DNA from 2 places in the Streptomyces sp. NPDC048255 genome. Region 1 is predicted to be linked to the other one. Evidence: riboswitches for the same ligand, from Rfam matches in the RefSeq annotation. Region 1 holds a riboswitch; the other holds the start of a gene.
What was found. A riboswitch is a leader RNA that binds a small molecule or an ion and turns the genes downstream of it on or off. The one in region 1 is predicted to bind cobalamin.

Region 1 (7,240 bases):
CGCTCGCGGCCGAATTCGACACCTCGCGGACCACCGTCCGCCAGGCGCTCCAGGAGCTCGTCGTCGAGGGACGGCTGGAACGCATCCAGGGCAAGGGCACCTTCGTCGCCAAGCCCAAGGTCTCCCAGCCGCTCCAACTCTCCTCCTACACCGAGGACATGCGGGCCCAGGGGCTGGAACCGACCTCCCAGCTGCTGGACATCGGCTACGTGACGGCCGACGACACCCTCGCCGGCCTGCTCAAGATCGCCACCGGCGGGCGGGTGCTGCGCATCGAACGGCTGCGCCTGGCCAGCGGCGAGCCGATGGCCATCGAGACCACGCACCTGTCGGCCAAGCGCTTCCCCGCGCTGCGCCGCTCCCTCGTCAAGTACACCTCCCTCTACACCGCCCTCGCCGAGGTGTACGACGTGCGCCTCGCCGAGGCCGAAGAGACGATCGAGACCTCGCTGGCCACGCCGCGCGAGGCCGGACTGCTCGGCACCGACGTGGGGCTGCCGATGCTGATGCTCTCCCGCCACTCGCTGGACGCCGACGGCGAACCGGTCGAATGGGTGCGTTCGGTGTACCGCGGGGACCGCTACAAGTTCGTCGCCCGGCTCAAGCGCCCCGCCGTCTGACCCTCCGTCCGGATACCGGAATACGGACGGGGTCTTACGTTCAGCGGGTAACCCCCCGTAGATTCCCTGCGCTCACGCAGATGATCGACGAGGGGACGAGGGCCATGCCCGAACCGGAAGCAACAGGGACAGAACAGGACGCGGCGAGTCCGGACACCACGCCGGGCTCGCCCTCTGCGAGGTCCATCGCCCTATGGGTGCTCGTCGGGCTCATCGGAGCCCTCGGCTGGGGCGTGCTGGCCCTCTCGCGCGGCGAGGAGATCTCGGCCGCCTGGCTGCTCGCCGCCGCGCTGGGCTCGTACGCGATCGGCTACCGCTTCTACGCGCGCTTCATCGCGCACCGCGTACTGAAGGTGGACAAGACGCGGGCCACCCCCGCCGAACGCCTTGACAACGGTGTCGACTTCCACCCGACCGACCGGCGGGTGCTCTTCGGGCACCACTTCGCCGCCGTCGCCGGCGCCGGCCCGCTCGTCGGGCCCGTGCTCGCCGCGCAGATGGGCTACCTGCCGGGCACCATCTGGATCGTCGCGGGCGTCATCTTCGCGGGCGCCGTCCAGGACATGGTCACGCTGTTCTTCTCCACCCGCCGCGACGGGCGTTCGCTCGGCCAGATGGCCCGGGACGAGATCGGCCCCGTCGGCGGGGCCGCCGCCCTGGTGGCGGTGTTCGCGATCATGATCATCCTGCTGGCGGTGCTGGCGCTGGTCATCGTCAACGCGCTGGCCCACTCCCCCTGGGGCGTCTTCTCCATCGGCATGACCATCCCGATCGCCCTCTTCATGGGCTTCTACCTCCGCGTGCTGCGGCCGGGACGGGTCACCGAGGTCTCCGCCATAGGCGTCGCGCTGCTCCTGCTCGCCATCGTCGCGGGCGGCTGGGTCGCGGAGTCCTCGCTGGCCGACACCTTCACCCTGGAGAAGGAGACGCTGGTCGTCTGGATGATCGGGTACGGCTTCGTCGCGTCGGTGCTGCCGGTGTGGATGCTGCTCGCCCCGCGCGACTACCTCTCCACCTTCATGAAGGTCGGCACGATCGCGCTGCTCGCCCTGGGCGTGGTCATCGCGATGCCCACCCTGAAGATGCCCGCGGTCACCGACTTCGCCGCCCGTGGCGACGGCCCGGTCTTCGCCGGCTCGATGTTCCCCTTCGTCTTCATCACCATCGCGTGCGGGGCGCTGTCCGGCTTCCACTCCCTGGTCTCCTCGGGCACCACCCCGAAGATGATCCAGAAGGAGACCCAGGTCCGGGTCATCGGCTACGGAGCGATGCTCACCGAGTCCTTCGTCGCCATCATGGCGATGATCGCGGCGTCCATCATCGACCCGGGTCTGTTCTTCGCCGTGAACTCCCCGGCGGGCGTCATCGGCACCACGGTCGAGACCGCCTCGGCGGCGGTGACGAACTTCGGTTTCGCCATCTCCCCGGAGGCCCTCGCGCAGGCCGCGAAGGACGTGGAGGAGGCCAGCCTGCTCTCCCGTACGGGTGGCGCCCCGACGTTCGCACTCGGAATGGCGGAGATCTTCTCGGCCGTCATCGGCGGCGCAGGGATGAAGGCCTTCTGGTACCACTTCGCCATCATGTTCGAGGCCCTGTTCATCCTGACGACGGTGGACGCGGGCACCCGCGTCGGGCGGTTCATGCTCCAGGACACCCTGGGCAACGTGCACAAGTCCTTCCGGAACGTCAGCTGGAAGCCGGGCGTGTGGCTCGCGAGCGCGATCGTCGTCGGCGGCTGGGGCTACTTCCTGTGGGTCGGCATCAAGGACCCGCTGGGCGGCATCAACCAGCTCTTCCCCCTGTTCGGCATCGCGAACCAGCTGCTCGCGGCGGTCGCCCTGGCCGTCTGCACCACGCTGCTGGTCAAGTCCGGGCGGCTGAAGTGGGCCTGGGTGACGGGTGTCCCGCTGGCCTGGGACGTCGCGGTCACGCTGACCGCGAGCTACCAGAAGATCTTCTCGGAGGACGTGAAGGTCGGCTTCTTCGCGCAGCGCGACAAGTACCAGGCCGGCATCGACGCCGACAAGGTCCTGCCGCCCGCGAAGAACATGGGCGAGATGCACACCGTGGTCACCAACGCCACGGTGGACGGCGTGCTGTCGGTGCTGTTCGCGGTCCTGATCATCATCGTCCTGCTGGACGCGGCCCGGACCTGCTTCAAGGCCATCAGCAGCCCGGAGTCCGTGAAGCTCTCCGAGGTTCCGTGGACCGAGTCGAAGATCATCGCCCCGGCCGGGCTGATCCCGACCCCCGAGGAGCGCGCCGAGCTCGCGGCGGCCGGGCTCGACTCGGGCGGCGGCGCCGTGAAGGAGCCGGTGTCCTCATGAGCGGCCTGCGCGGGGCCCTGGCCAAGGCCTGGTTCTACCTGCGGGAGTTCTCCGGCGAGGCGGCGTACGACCGGTACGTGGCCCACGCCCGCTCCCACGACCCGGCCGCGGCGGTCCCGAGCCGCCGGGAATTCGAACGCGCCCGTACGGACTCCCGCGAGGCGGACCCCCGCGAGGGCTTCCGCTGCTGCTGAGCCCATGCCTTACATACGAAGGCCCCGCCGGATGGTCCGGCGGGGCCTTCGGCCTGGACGGTCAGCGCACCCAGTCCTTGAGGACCTCGGTCTGGAGCGTGATGCCGACGGGGTCGGGAAGCTTGACTTCCTTGCCGAAGGGGACGGTGCGCACAGTCTCGTAGCGGTCGCCACCCGGGTCGCTGTAAACGAGAACCTGGCACTTGAGCCGGTCGATGAGCAGGTACACGGGGATACCGGTCTGCGCATAAGCGCGCGGCTTCTCGATCCGGTCGCGCCGCTCGGTGTCGGAGTCCCACGACGTCACCTCGACGGCCATCAGGATCGGGCTCGGGTCCACCCAGTCGCCCTGCCCCACGAACGCGTCCTCGTGCGCCAGAACCCCGTCCGGAATGGCGCGGCCCTCCCGGTACCCTTCCGCCTTGATCCCCTGCCCTGGGTGCAGCCAGAACTCCGGGTGGTGCTGCATGCAGATCCGCGTCAGCCACAGAATGATCCGCCCGTGGTCCCCGTCTGGCATGGCCTTGCTCCTCAGCACCCCACCGATGAATTCCAGTCGCAGCCCTTCCCCCTCGCGGGCCGCTATGCGGGCCAGGTGCTCGAACTCTTCGATGGTCATGTGGGGCCGGTCGGTCATCACGGTCACGCCTCGCTCGCCTTCCTCGACGGTGCTGCCTCCGACGATAGCGCCGGGCACCGACAGCCGTCCTGCACACTCGACCGCATGGACATCGTCATCAGGGCCGCACTGCCCACCGAGTACGAACAGCTGGGCGAGATCACCGCGCGGGCCTACCTGGGCGACGGGCTCCTCGGGGCCGACGAGGCGTTCTACGCGGACGTGCTGCGCGATGTCGCCGCCCGCGCCGCCGACGGGGAGGTGCTCGTCGCCGTCGACGAGGAGGACGGGGAACGCGTGCTCGGCGGTGTGACCTTCGCCCCGCCCGGGAGCCCGCTGGCCGACATCGCCGGGCCCGGCGAGGCCGAGTTCCGGATGCTGGCCGTCTCCCGCGCGGCGCGCGGGCGCGGCGCGGGCGAGGCGCTGGTGCGCGCCTGCGTGGCCCGCGCGGGGGAGCTGGAGGGCGTCACGCACCTGGTGCTCTCCACCCAGAGCGGCATGATCAGCGCCCGGCGGCTGTACGAGCGGCTGGGATTCGTACGGACTCCCGAGCGGGACTGGGCACCCGTCCCGGGCCTGACACTGCTCACCTACCGCCTCAGCCTGTAGCCACGCCGACACAAGATGTGGGGGCTACCGCAACGGTCCGCCCCCACATGTATGCTCATGCCTGCTGTCGCCGCAGGGGAATCCGGTGCGAATCCGGAACTGTCCCGCAACGGTATGAAGTACACCCATTGGTGCACATGCAAGTCCGAGGACCTGCCGACAGCGCGCCCGGCTCGACCGAACCGGGTGCCGACACGTCCGGGCCTCGCGGTTGGGCTGGTGGACGCCATGCGGTGTACGCGTTTCTGCCACGCCCGCATGCGCCCGCTCGCGCCCCGCCGACGGCCGGCCGAGCGAGGGAGAGCTCCCGCCGTGACCATCGCGCCTTCCGCACCGCGCGCCGAGTCCATTTCTGGCGACAACACCGAGGGCCCGGGGGCCACGCTGCTGCGTACCCTCACCGAGCTGACGGCGGACCTCCCCGACACCGACCCCGGCCGGGTCGCGGCCTCCGCGCTGCGCGGCCGCAGCTCCGCCGCCGACGATGCCGAGCTGCGCGGGCTCGCCACCGAGGCCGCCGCCGGTCTGATCTCCGAGGACCCGGCCTACTCCCGGCTCGCCGCCCGGCTGCTGACGCTGGCCGTCCGTGACGAGGCCGCGGGCCAGGGCTCCACGTCCTTCTCCGCCTCCGTCGCCGTCGGCCACCGCGAGGGGCTCATCGCCGACCGCACGGCCGAGTTCGTGAAGACCCACGCCCCCCGCCTGGACGCGCTGGTCGAGCACACCCTCGCCGAGGGCGCCGACGACCGCTTCGGCTTCTTCGGCCTGCGCACCCTGCACAGCCGCTACCTGCTGCGCCACCCCATCACCCGTCAGGTCATCGAGACCCCGCAGTACTTCATGCTGCGCGTGGCCTGCGGCCTCGCCGCGGACGAGAGCGTCCAGGCCGTCGAGGAAGTGGCCTCGCTGTACCGGCTGATGAGCCGCCTCGACTACCTGCCGTCCTCCCCCACGCTCTTCAACTCCGGCACCCGGCACCCGCAGATGTCCTCCTGCTACCTGCTGGACTCCCCGCTGGACGAGCTCGACTCGATCTACGACCGCTACCACCAGGTCGCCCGCCTCTCCAAGCACGCCGGCGGCATCGGCCTGTCGTACTCCCGCATCCGCGCCCGCGGTTCGCTGATCCGCGGCACCAACGGCCACTCCAACGGCATCGTGCCGTTCCTGAAGACCCTCGACGCCTCCGTCGCCGCCGTGAACCAGGGCGGCCGCCGCAAGGGTGCCGCCGCCGTCTACCTGGAGACCTGGCACGCGGACATCGAGGAGTTCCTGGAGCTGCGCGACAACACCGGTGAGGACCAGCGCCGTACGCACAACCTGAACCTCGCCCACTGGGTGCCGGACGAGTTCATGCGCCGCGTGAACGCCGACGCCGACTGGTCGCTGTTCTCCCCGGCCGACGTGCCCGAGCTCGTCGACCTGTGGGGCGATGAGTTCGACGCCGCCTACCGCAAGGCCGAGGCGGCCGGCCTGGCCCGCAAGACCATGCCCGCCCGCGACCTGTACGGCCGGATGATGCGCACCCTCGCGCAGACCGGCCAGGGCTGGATGACCTTCAAGGACGCCTCCAACCGCACGGCGAACCAGACCGCCGAGCCGGGCACCGTCGTCCACTCGTCGAACCTGTGCACCGAGATCATCGAGGTCACCAACGACGGCGAGACGGCCGTCTGCAACCTCGGCTCGGTCAACCTCGGCGCGTTCGTGGTCGACGGCGGGATCGACTGGGAGCGGATCGACGAGACCGTCCGCACCGCGGTGACCTTCCTCGACCGCGTGGTGGACATCAACTTCTACCCGACCGAGCAGGCAGGCCGCTCCAACGCCCGCTGGCGCCCGGTGGGCCTGGGCGCGATGGGCCTCCAGGACGTCTTCTTCAAGCTGAAGCTGCCCTTCGACTCCCCCGAGGCGAAGGCCCTGTCCGCCAAGCTCTCCGAGCGCATCATGCTGGCCGCGTACGAGGCCTCCTGCGACCTCGCCGAGCGCAGCGGCCCGCTCCCGGCCTGGGAGCAGACCCGCACCGCCCGCGGCGTCCTGCACCCGGACCACTACGACGTCGAGCTGAACTGGCCGGAGCGCTGGGACGCGCTGCGCGCCCGGGTCGCGAAGACCGGCATGCGCAACTCCCTGCTGCTGGCCATCGCCCCGACGGCGACGATCGCCTCGATCGCGGGCGTGTACGAGTGCATCGAGCCGCAGGTCTCCAACCTCTTCAAGCGCGAGACGCTCAGCGGTGAGTTCCTCCAGGTCAACGGCTACCTGGTGGAGGAGCTGAAGCAGCTCGGCGTGTGGGACGCCCAGACCCGCGAGGCGCTGCGCGAGTCCAGCGGCTCGGTCCAGGGCTTCGGCTGGATCCCGGCCGAGGTCCGCGAGCTGTACCGGACGGCGTGGGAGATCCCGCAGCGCGGTCTGATCGACATGGCGGCGGCCCGTACCCCGTTCCTCGACCAGTCCCAGTCGCTGAACCTGTTCCTGGAGACGCCCACCATCGGCAAGCTCAGCTCGATGTACGCGTACGCCTGGAAGCAGGGCCTCAAGACCACGTACTACCTGCGTTCGCGCCCGGCGACGAAGATCGCCCGCGCGGCCTCCGGCAGCGCCGTCCCCGCCGCCGCGACCCCCCTCCCGCAGGCCGTCGACGCCGACGCGCTGGCCTGCTCCCTTGAGAACCCCGAGTCCTGCGAGGCCTGCCAGTAATGAGCTCCAACGACAACAAGAACCTCCTGGACCCGGGCTTCGAGCTCACGCTCCGTCCGATGCGCTACCCGGACTTCTACGAGCGCTACCGGGACGCGATCAAGAACACGTGGACGGTGGAGGAGGTCGACCTCCACTCGGACGTCGCCGACCTGGCGAAGCTGACGCCCT
Region 2 (7,240 bases), on a different contig from region 1:
TCGAGTGCCTGGAGTCGCTGAAGCCGATGCTGGCCGGGCTGCCCGACCGTGAGCGCACCCTGCTCGCGCTGCGCTTCGGGCAGGAGCTCACGCAGTCCGAGATCGGCGACCGGCTGGGCCTGTCCCAGATGCACGTGTCGCGGCTGCTGACCCGGACCCTGACACGGCTGCGCACCGGGCTGCTGACCGACGAGGAGCCGGCCGGCGAGCCGCCGGACGAACCCGCCCCCGACGCGACGCCTACGGCTATGGCAGCGGCTACGGCTACGGCTACGGCTGCGGACCCCGCGTCCGCGCCCCGTCCGGCCGCCGGCTCCGCGCCGGAACCTCCAGCCAGACCGTCTTGCCGGGCCTCCCGCTCCCTGACGGCACCGACCCCCAGTTCCGCGCGAGCCGTTCCAGCACGATCAGCCCGTGCCCTCCCGGCAACGCACGGTCACCGGGCGGGCGGCGGCGCGGAGACTCGGGGCTGTCGTCGCTGACCTCGACGCGCAGGCGCTCGGGCGTGTGCCGCAGGACCAGCTCGCGCGGGCCGCCGGCGTGCAGGCAGGCATTGGTCACCACCTCGGAGACCAGGAGGAGCACGTCCTCCACGGCCTCGGGCCGCGCCTGCCACTGCCAGTCGGCCAGCGCCTGCCGGGTGAAGTCCCGGCACCGGCTCACGACCCCGGCCGTGGCACCGCCCAGGACCAGCCGCCGCGTCTGCTCGGTCACAGGGCCTCCTGTCTCCGCGCCGCGCTTACCCCCGTCAAAGGAAGCCAATCCTAGGGGGTGGCTCGCCGATCAGGCCGGAACAGCCCGGGCGCTCCCGGGTCCACATCCTGGACAACTACGCTCGTTTCATGAACGCAGCAGCCTTCGACCTCGCCGCCGTGAAAGACGCCGACCGGAAGCATGTCTTCCACTCCTGGTCGGCGCAGGAGCTGATCGACCCGCTCGCCGTCGCAGGGGCCGAGGGCTCGTACTTCTGGGACTACCAGGGCCACCGCTACCTCGACTTCTCCAGCGCCCTCGTCTACACGAACATCGGCTACCAGCACCCGAAGGTCACCGCGGCCATCCAGGAGCAGGCGGCCAAGCTGTGCACCGTCGCGCCCGGCTTCGCCGTCGACGTCCGCTCCGAGGCGGCCCGGCTGATCGCCGAGCGCACCCCGGGTGACCTCGACAAGATCTTCTTCACCAACGCGGGCGCCGAGGCCGTGGAGAACGCCGTCCGCATGGCCCGGCTGCACACCGGCCGCCCGAAGGTGCTGTCCGCGTACCGCTCGTACCACGGGGCCACCTCCACCGCGATCAACCTGACCGGTGACGCCCGCCGCTTCGGCAACGACAGCGCGACCGCCGGTGTCGTGCACTTCTGGGGGCCCTTCGCCTACCGCTCGCCCTTCTACTCGGCCGACGAGGCCGAGGAGTGCGAGCGGGCCCTGCGCCACCTCGAGGACACCATCGTCTTCGAGGGCCCGCAGTCCATCGCCGCCGTCATCCTGGAGACCGTCGGCGGCGCGCCGGGCGTCCTGGTCCACCCGGACGGCTACCTGGCCGGCGTGCGCGCGCTGTGCGACCGCTACGGCATCGTCTTCATCCTCGACGAGATCATGGTCGGCTTCGGGCGCACCGGTAAGTGGTTCGCCTCCGAGCACTGGGACGTCGTCCCCGACCTGATCTGCTTCGCCAAGGGCGTGACCAGCGGCTACGTGCCGCTCGGCGGGGTGGCCATCTCGGCCGCCATCGCCCAGACCTTCGCCCGTCGGCCCTACCCGGGCGGGCTGACGTACTCGGGGCACGTACTGGCCTGCGCGGCCGCCGTCGCCACCATCAACGTCATGGAGGATGAGGGCATCGTCGAGCAGTCCGCCCGCACGGGCGCGGAGCTCCTCGGCCCCGGCCTGCGCGCGCTCGCCGAGCGGCACCCCTCCGTCGGGGAGGTCCGGGGCCTGGGCACCTTCTGGGCCCTGGAGCTCGTACGGGACCCCCGGACGCGGGAGCCGCTGGTGCCGTACAACGCCTCCGGGGCGGACAACGCGCCGATGGTGGAGTTCGGGGCCGCCTGCAAGAAGGGCGGGCTGTGGCCGCTGATCGCCGGCAACCGCATCCACGTCGCACCGGCCTGCAACATCTCGCCGCAGGACGTCGCCAAGGGCCTGGAGATCCTCGACGGGGCCCTCTCGGTCGCGGACGCGCACATGCTCTGACCTGGGGATCTGTGGGGTCGCCCAATCCGCCGGTGCGGGTATTCGGAGGATCCGTGCGGTGGTCAACCCCCCGCATACATGCTGCAATCCGTGCAGGCCCGGATGCATGCACCGCAGGCCGAGCACCAAGCACCTACGGACCGGGATGCACGTCAGTCCCGGGGCGGCCCTTCGGGGCCGAACGGCGGGGAGCGGACCGACCGCTGGACGCCGGGCGTACGGGATCCAGACAACCGGACTCCGTGTTCCCGAGTACCCGAAGGAAGACAGCATGAGCAAGCACGTCCTGGCGCAGAACCAGTACGGCAAGGCCGAGAACCGAATCGTCAAGGTCACCCGCAAGGGCAACGACGGTTCCTGGCACGAGATCCGCGACCTCAACGTCTCCGTCGCGCTCCGCGGCGAGTTCCGCGACGTCCACCTGAGCGGCGACAACGGCAACTGCCTGCCGACCGACACCACCAAGAACACGGTGTACGCCTTCGGCAAGGAACACGGCATCGAGTCCCCCGAGGCCTTCGGCATCCTGCTCGCCAAGCACTTCGTCTCCTCCCAGCAGCCGATCCGCGAGGCGCAGATCCGCATCGAGGAGTACGTGTGGGACCGCATCCCGGTCCCGACGCGCAAGGAGCAGCACTCCTTCGTCCGCAAGGGCCAGGAGGTGCGCACCGCGCAGATCACCTACAGCGAGACCACCGGGCTCCAGGTCATCTCGGGCCTGAAGGACCTGACGGTGATGAACTCGACCAACTCCGAGTTCCACGGCTACATCAAGGACAAGTACACGACCCTCCAGGAGGCGTACGACCGCATCCTGGCGACCAAGGTGACCGCGCGCTGGGCCCATTCGGCACTGGCGGCCGACGACGCCGCGTACGACTGGGACGGGTCGTACCGGAAGGTCCGCAAGCACATGCTGGAAGCCTTCGCGGAGACGTACTCGTACTCGCTCCAGCAGACCCTGAACCAGATGGCCGAGCGGGTGCTCGACAACTGCCCCAAGGTCAACGAGGTGCGCCTCAACCTCCCCAACAAGCACCACTTCCTCGTCGACCTGGAGCCCTTCGGCCTCAAGAACGACAACGAGGTGTACTTCGCGGCGGACCGGATGTACGGCCTGATCGAGGGCACCATCCACCGCGACGGCGTGCAGCCGGTGATCGCCACCTCCGACTGGATCGTGGCCTGAGCCTCCGCGCGCGCTCCGTCGCCCGCCTCCTCGTCTAACCCTCCGCGGGGACCTCGTTCCCCAGCCGGAGGTTCCACCGCCCCGCCCGCCCGCTGAGTTCAGTGAGCGTGCGGGGTCGTGCGTCCAGCCGCCAGAACGTCTGCGGCGGCAGTTCCAGCGCGTGCACCACGGCCGCCCGGACGAAGGCCTGCTCGGCGGTGACCCGGTGGGTGCCGGGCTCCAGACCGTCCAGCCAGCTCCCGGCACGGGCGACGAGCGCCTCGACGGACTCCCCGCCGGGCGGGGCGTACGCGGGATCCGTCAGCCAGCGGTGCACCGCGGCCGGATCCTCGGCGGCCACCTCGTCCAGGGTCCGCCCCGCCCACTGCCCGGTGTCCAGGGCGTAGGGCCCGCCGGCCCCGAAGCGGTGGCGCCGCATGGCGGCGTCGAACTCCGGGGTGACGAGGTGAATTCGTACCGAAGAGGGCTTCATAAAGGGAGCGTAAGCTCGGTACGGTCGCGGGTGACACAACTGAATGACGACGGTACGGCGGAAGCACCGGTGAGAATCCGGCACGGTCGCGCCACTGTGAACCCTCCCGGAAGGGGGAGGCAAGTCAGACCCGCCACCGTCGTCGCGAGCACCACTGACCGGGACGCGTGTTCCCTCTGGAGGTACCTGTCATGGCCCACTCCGCCGTGCCCACGACGCCTGTCGCCGTCGCACCCCTCTCGCTCTCCGCGCTTGCTCCCTGGGCGGTCTTCGTCTCCGTCCTCACCCTCGTCCTGCTGTACTTCGTCGGCGTGGAGCAGGGCGCCACCGCGCTCTTCGAGGGCGAGACCGTCCACGAATGGCTGCACGACGGCCGCCACCTGCTCGGCTTCCCCTGCCACTGATCCCCCACTCGTGCAAGGGAACCGCAGCATGACTTCCTCCGCTCCGAGCACCACCTCCCCACGTACCGTCTCCCCCCGCACCCTGCTCGTGCGGGGCATGCTGGCCGGGCTGCTGGCCGGCCTGGTCGCCTTCCTCGTCGCGTACCTCCTCGGAGAGTCCAAGGTGGACGCGGCGATCGCCATCGAGGAGGCCGCGGCCGGCCACGACCACGGCCACGGCGAGGAGGCCCCGGTCAGCCGGGCCCTCCAGGCCACCGCCGGCCTCGGCACCGGCGTCCTGCTCTACGGGGTCGCGCTCGGCGGCATCGGCGCGCTCGTCTACTGCTACGCCCTGGGCCGCATCGGCCGCTTCGGCCCGCGGGCCACGGCCGCGCTGGTCACCGGGGGCCTGTTCGTCGCCGTGACCCTGGTGCCGTTCCTCAAGTACCCGGCCAACCCGCCGGCCGTCGGAGACCCCGAGACGGCCGCCCGGCGGACCACCCTCTACCTCCTGATGATCGCCCTGAGCGCACTGCTGGCCGCGGGCGCCCTCATCCTGGGACGGCGCCTCGCGCCGCGCCTGGGCAACTGGAACGCGAGCACCGTCGCCGGCGTGGGCTTCGTGGCCGCGGTCGGCATCTCCTACGCCCTGCTCCCCGGGGTCAACGAGGTCCCGGCGGGCTTCCCGGCCGCGCTGATCTGGGACTTCCGCCTCGCCTCCCTGGCCATCCAGACCGCACTGTGGGCGACTTTCGGCCTGGCCTTCGGTTATCTAGCCGAACGCGCCCTTGTGCCCGCCTCCGCACCCAAGGAGGCTGTGCAGCCCACAAGTTGACGATGAAGGGGCCGGTAGCACATGCCGACGGCGATCTGGCGGTGGCGGGGCTGGACGGGCGCGGCCCCGTTCTGGCTGAACTCCCTCCTGCTGCTCCTGGCCCCTTTCACCGCCGTCACCCTCCTCGCGCAGCTGGGCCTCATCACCGCCCTCGCCGCTCTCGGAGGGCTGGCCCGCCACCTCTGGTTCGGTGACTACGGACACCCGGCCATCCACCTCGCCGCCGCGCTGATGGGCGCGGCGGCGGCGACCCTCGTGGTGGTCTGAGCCCCGGTCACGGCGCCCGGCCGGCGGGCGTACCCGCGTCCCGCACCACGCGATGTCTGCCGTGCGGGGGTGTCTTCGTCCCCCGGTCGGACCCTTCTGCGGGCACTTCGGGGAACGTCCCGGCGTGTCGGGGCACACCCCTCGCATGAGCGGGACACGACGCGTGCGGACGACACGGAGGGCATGGAGGGTGCTGACCCAGGCCCTGACCGTGGCCTGCGTCGTCCTGCTGTGCGTGTTCGGCGCCGGCCCGGCGGGCGCGACGGCCGCCGAGCCCCGTACGAGCTCCTCAGCGCCCGCGGAACCCACCGAGGGACAGTCCGATCCGGCCGCCGATCCCGAAGCACGGGCCGCCGTACGGCCCCCCGCGCGCGGGCTGCCGGGCGTACAGCGCAGGCCGCTGCCGGTGTTTCACGTGAAACATGCGGCCGGTCCGCCCTGCCGCCCGGCGTCCGGGCCGGCCGAACCGGCGCTGTCCCGGCGGGCGGTGCGCAGTGTGGTCCTGCGCTGCTGACGGGTCCGGCCCGACCACCGGTCAGGCACTCGCAGCGCGTACCCCCACACCCCCCGAGCACCGCGAGGTTCCGCCATGCCCATCGACCCCTACGCTGCCCTGAACGCCATGCTCCGCGCCGAGGCCGCCCGTTTCACCCCTCCGGTCCGCCAGGCCGAGCCCGCCGCGGACAGGACCCCGGCCACCGCCGAGTCGGATAGCGAACCGCAGCCCGCCGCCGAGCCGGCCGCGTAGCGGCTCCCCGCAGGGTGGAGAAGCGCCCGGCCGAAAGTGCGGCCGGGCGCCGATCCCGAACTCAGTCCTCGCGCGTGCTCAGTCCTCGCGCGTGTAATAGCGGTAGAAGGCGGCCGCGCCGACGCCGATGCCCACGAACAGGCCGACGGTGGTGGCGCGGAGCACGGACGAGTTGGTGAGGCTGTGCAGATAGCCCGCGGCGATGCCCGTGAAGACGCCGTACGCGGCGGCGTGCGCCTCCCGCTTCAGCCGGGGGCCGACGCGGTTGAGCGCGAACATGCAGGCGGCGAAGAGCGCGCCGCACAGGATCCCGTAGAACACGTTCCCCGCGTCGACCGGGCCCATCTGACGCTGGATGAAGGCGGCCCAGACTCCGTAGACGAGTCCGGCGAGCAGGGCCCGCGTGAGGGCGTTCCTGACGGTGTGGTCGGTGTCCGCCGTCGAGCGGTAGTGGTGCCGCCGGGAGGCGGTGGGTGCCGCATGTGCCATGACGGGCTCCTCTCTCCCATCATCCAGGGCACACCCGGTGCCTGCGACCGGCAACTCGGCGAGCGGTGTCCGCGCTCTCGCCCGCACGGGCGAATCGGCGCACCCGCCCGCAGCAACGCCGCTCGCGCCCGGCCGCGCGGGCGCTTTCCCTGGTGACGTGCGCACCATCCTGTCGGCGGTACTCATCGTGCTCGTGGCCCTCCTGGTGCCCGCGAGCGCCGTCGCGTACTGGGCCGACCGCGAGCTGGGTGACGCCGACCGCTACACCGCCGCCATGTCCCCGCTCGCCGCGGACCCGGCCGTCCAGGGCGTGGTCGTCACCCAGGTCACCCGGGCCCTCGCCGGGCAGATCGACGCGGGCCCCTTCCAGGGCGGGGTCGAAGCCCTCCTCGGCGAGGCCATGCGCTCCTTCACCGGCACCCCCGCCTACCGGACCGCTTGGGACGCGGCCAACCGCGCCGCCCACGCCGCCTTCCTCGAGGCGCTCACCACCGGCCACGGCGACGCCGTCACCATCGACCTCGCGCCCGTGATCGCCCAGGTCAAGGGCGATCTCGTCGCCGACGGCGTGCCCTTCGCCGACCGCATCCCGGAGACCCACGTCTCCGTGAAGGTGATGGAGTACGACGGACTCGGCGCGCTCCGGAAGGGCTTCCGCATGCTCC

Region 2: it holds a riboswitch for cobalamin, as region 1 does, so the genes downstream of both, AB0D94_RS01780 (CbtB-domain containing protein) here and AB0D94_RS15765 (ribonucleoside-diphosphate reductase subunit alpha) in region 1, are expected to answer to the same signal.

Annotation. Positions count from the first base shown of each region.
Region 1 is NZ_JBEZMA010000016.1:65,466-72,705, reverse strand. It holds gene AB0D94_RS15790 (GntR family transcriptional regulator) at 1-620, shown strand, start outside; gene AB0D94_RS15785 (carbon starvation CstA family protein) at 725-2,947, shown strand; gene AB0D94_RS15780 (YbdD/YjiX family protein) at 2,944-3,141, shown strand; gene AB0D94_RS15775 (Uma2 family endonuclease) at 3,203-3,787, opposite strand; gene AB0D94_RS15770 (GNAT family N-acetyltransferase) at 3,866-4,369, shown strand; cobalamin riboswitch at 4,386-4,545, shown strand; gene AB0D94_RS15765 (ribonucleoside-diphosphate reductase subunit alpha) at 4,682-7,069, shown strand; gene AB0D94_RS15760 (ribonucleotide-diphosphate reductase subunit beta) at 7,069-7,240, shown strand, end outside.
Region 2 is NZ_JBEZMA010000001.1:374,740-381,979, reverse strand. It holds partial or broken gene AB0D94_RS01805 (SigB/SigF/SigG family RNA polymerase sigma factor) at 1-191, shown strand, start outside; gene AB0D94_RS01800 (ATP-binding protein) at 271-663, opposite strand; gene AB0D94_RS01795 (aspartate aminotransferase family protein) at 843-2,192, shown strand; gene pucL (factor-independent urate hydroxylase) at 2,464-3,381, shown strand; gene AB0D94_RS01785 (histidine phosphatase family protein) at 3,416-3,853, opposite strand; cobalamin riboswitch at 3,865-4,006, shown strand; gene AB0D94_RS01780 (CbtB-domain containing protein) at 4,045-4,257, shown strand; gene AB0D94_RS01775 (CbtA family protein) at 4,286-5,071, shown strand; gene AB0D94_RS01770 (hypothetical protein) at 5,093-5,338, shown strand; gene AB0D94_RS01765 (hypothetical protein) at 5,529-5,852, shown strand; gene AB0D94_RS01760 (hypothetical protein) at 5,928-6,086, shown strand; gene AB0D94_RS01755 (hypothetical protein) at 6,165-6,575, opposite strand; gene AB0D94_RS01750 (hypothetical protein) at 6,733-7,240, shown strand, end outside.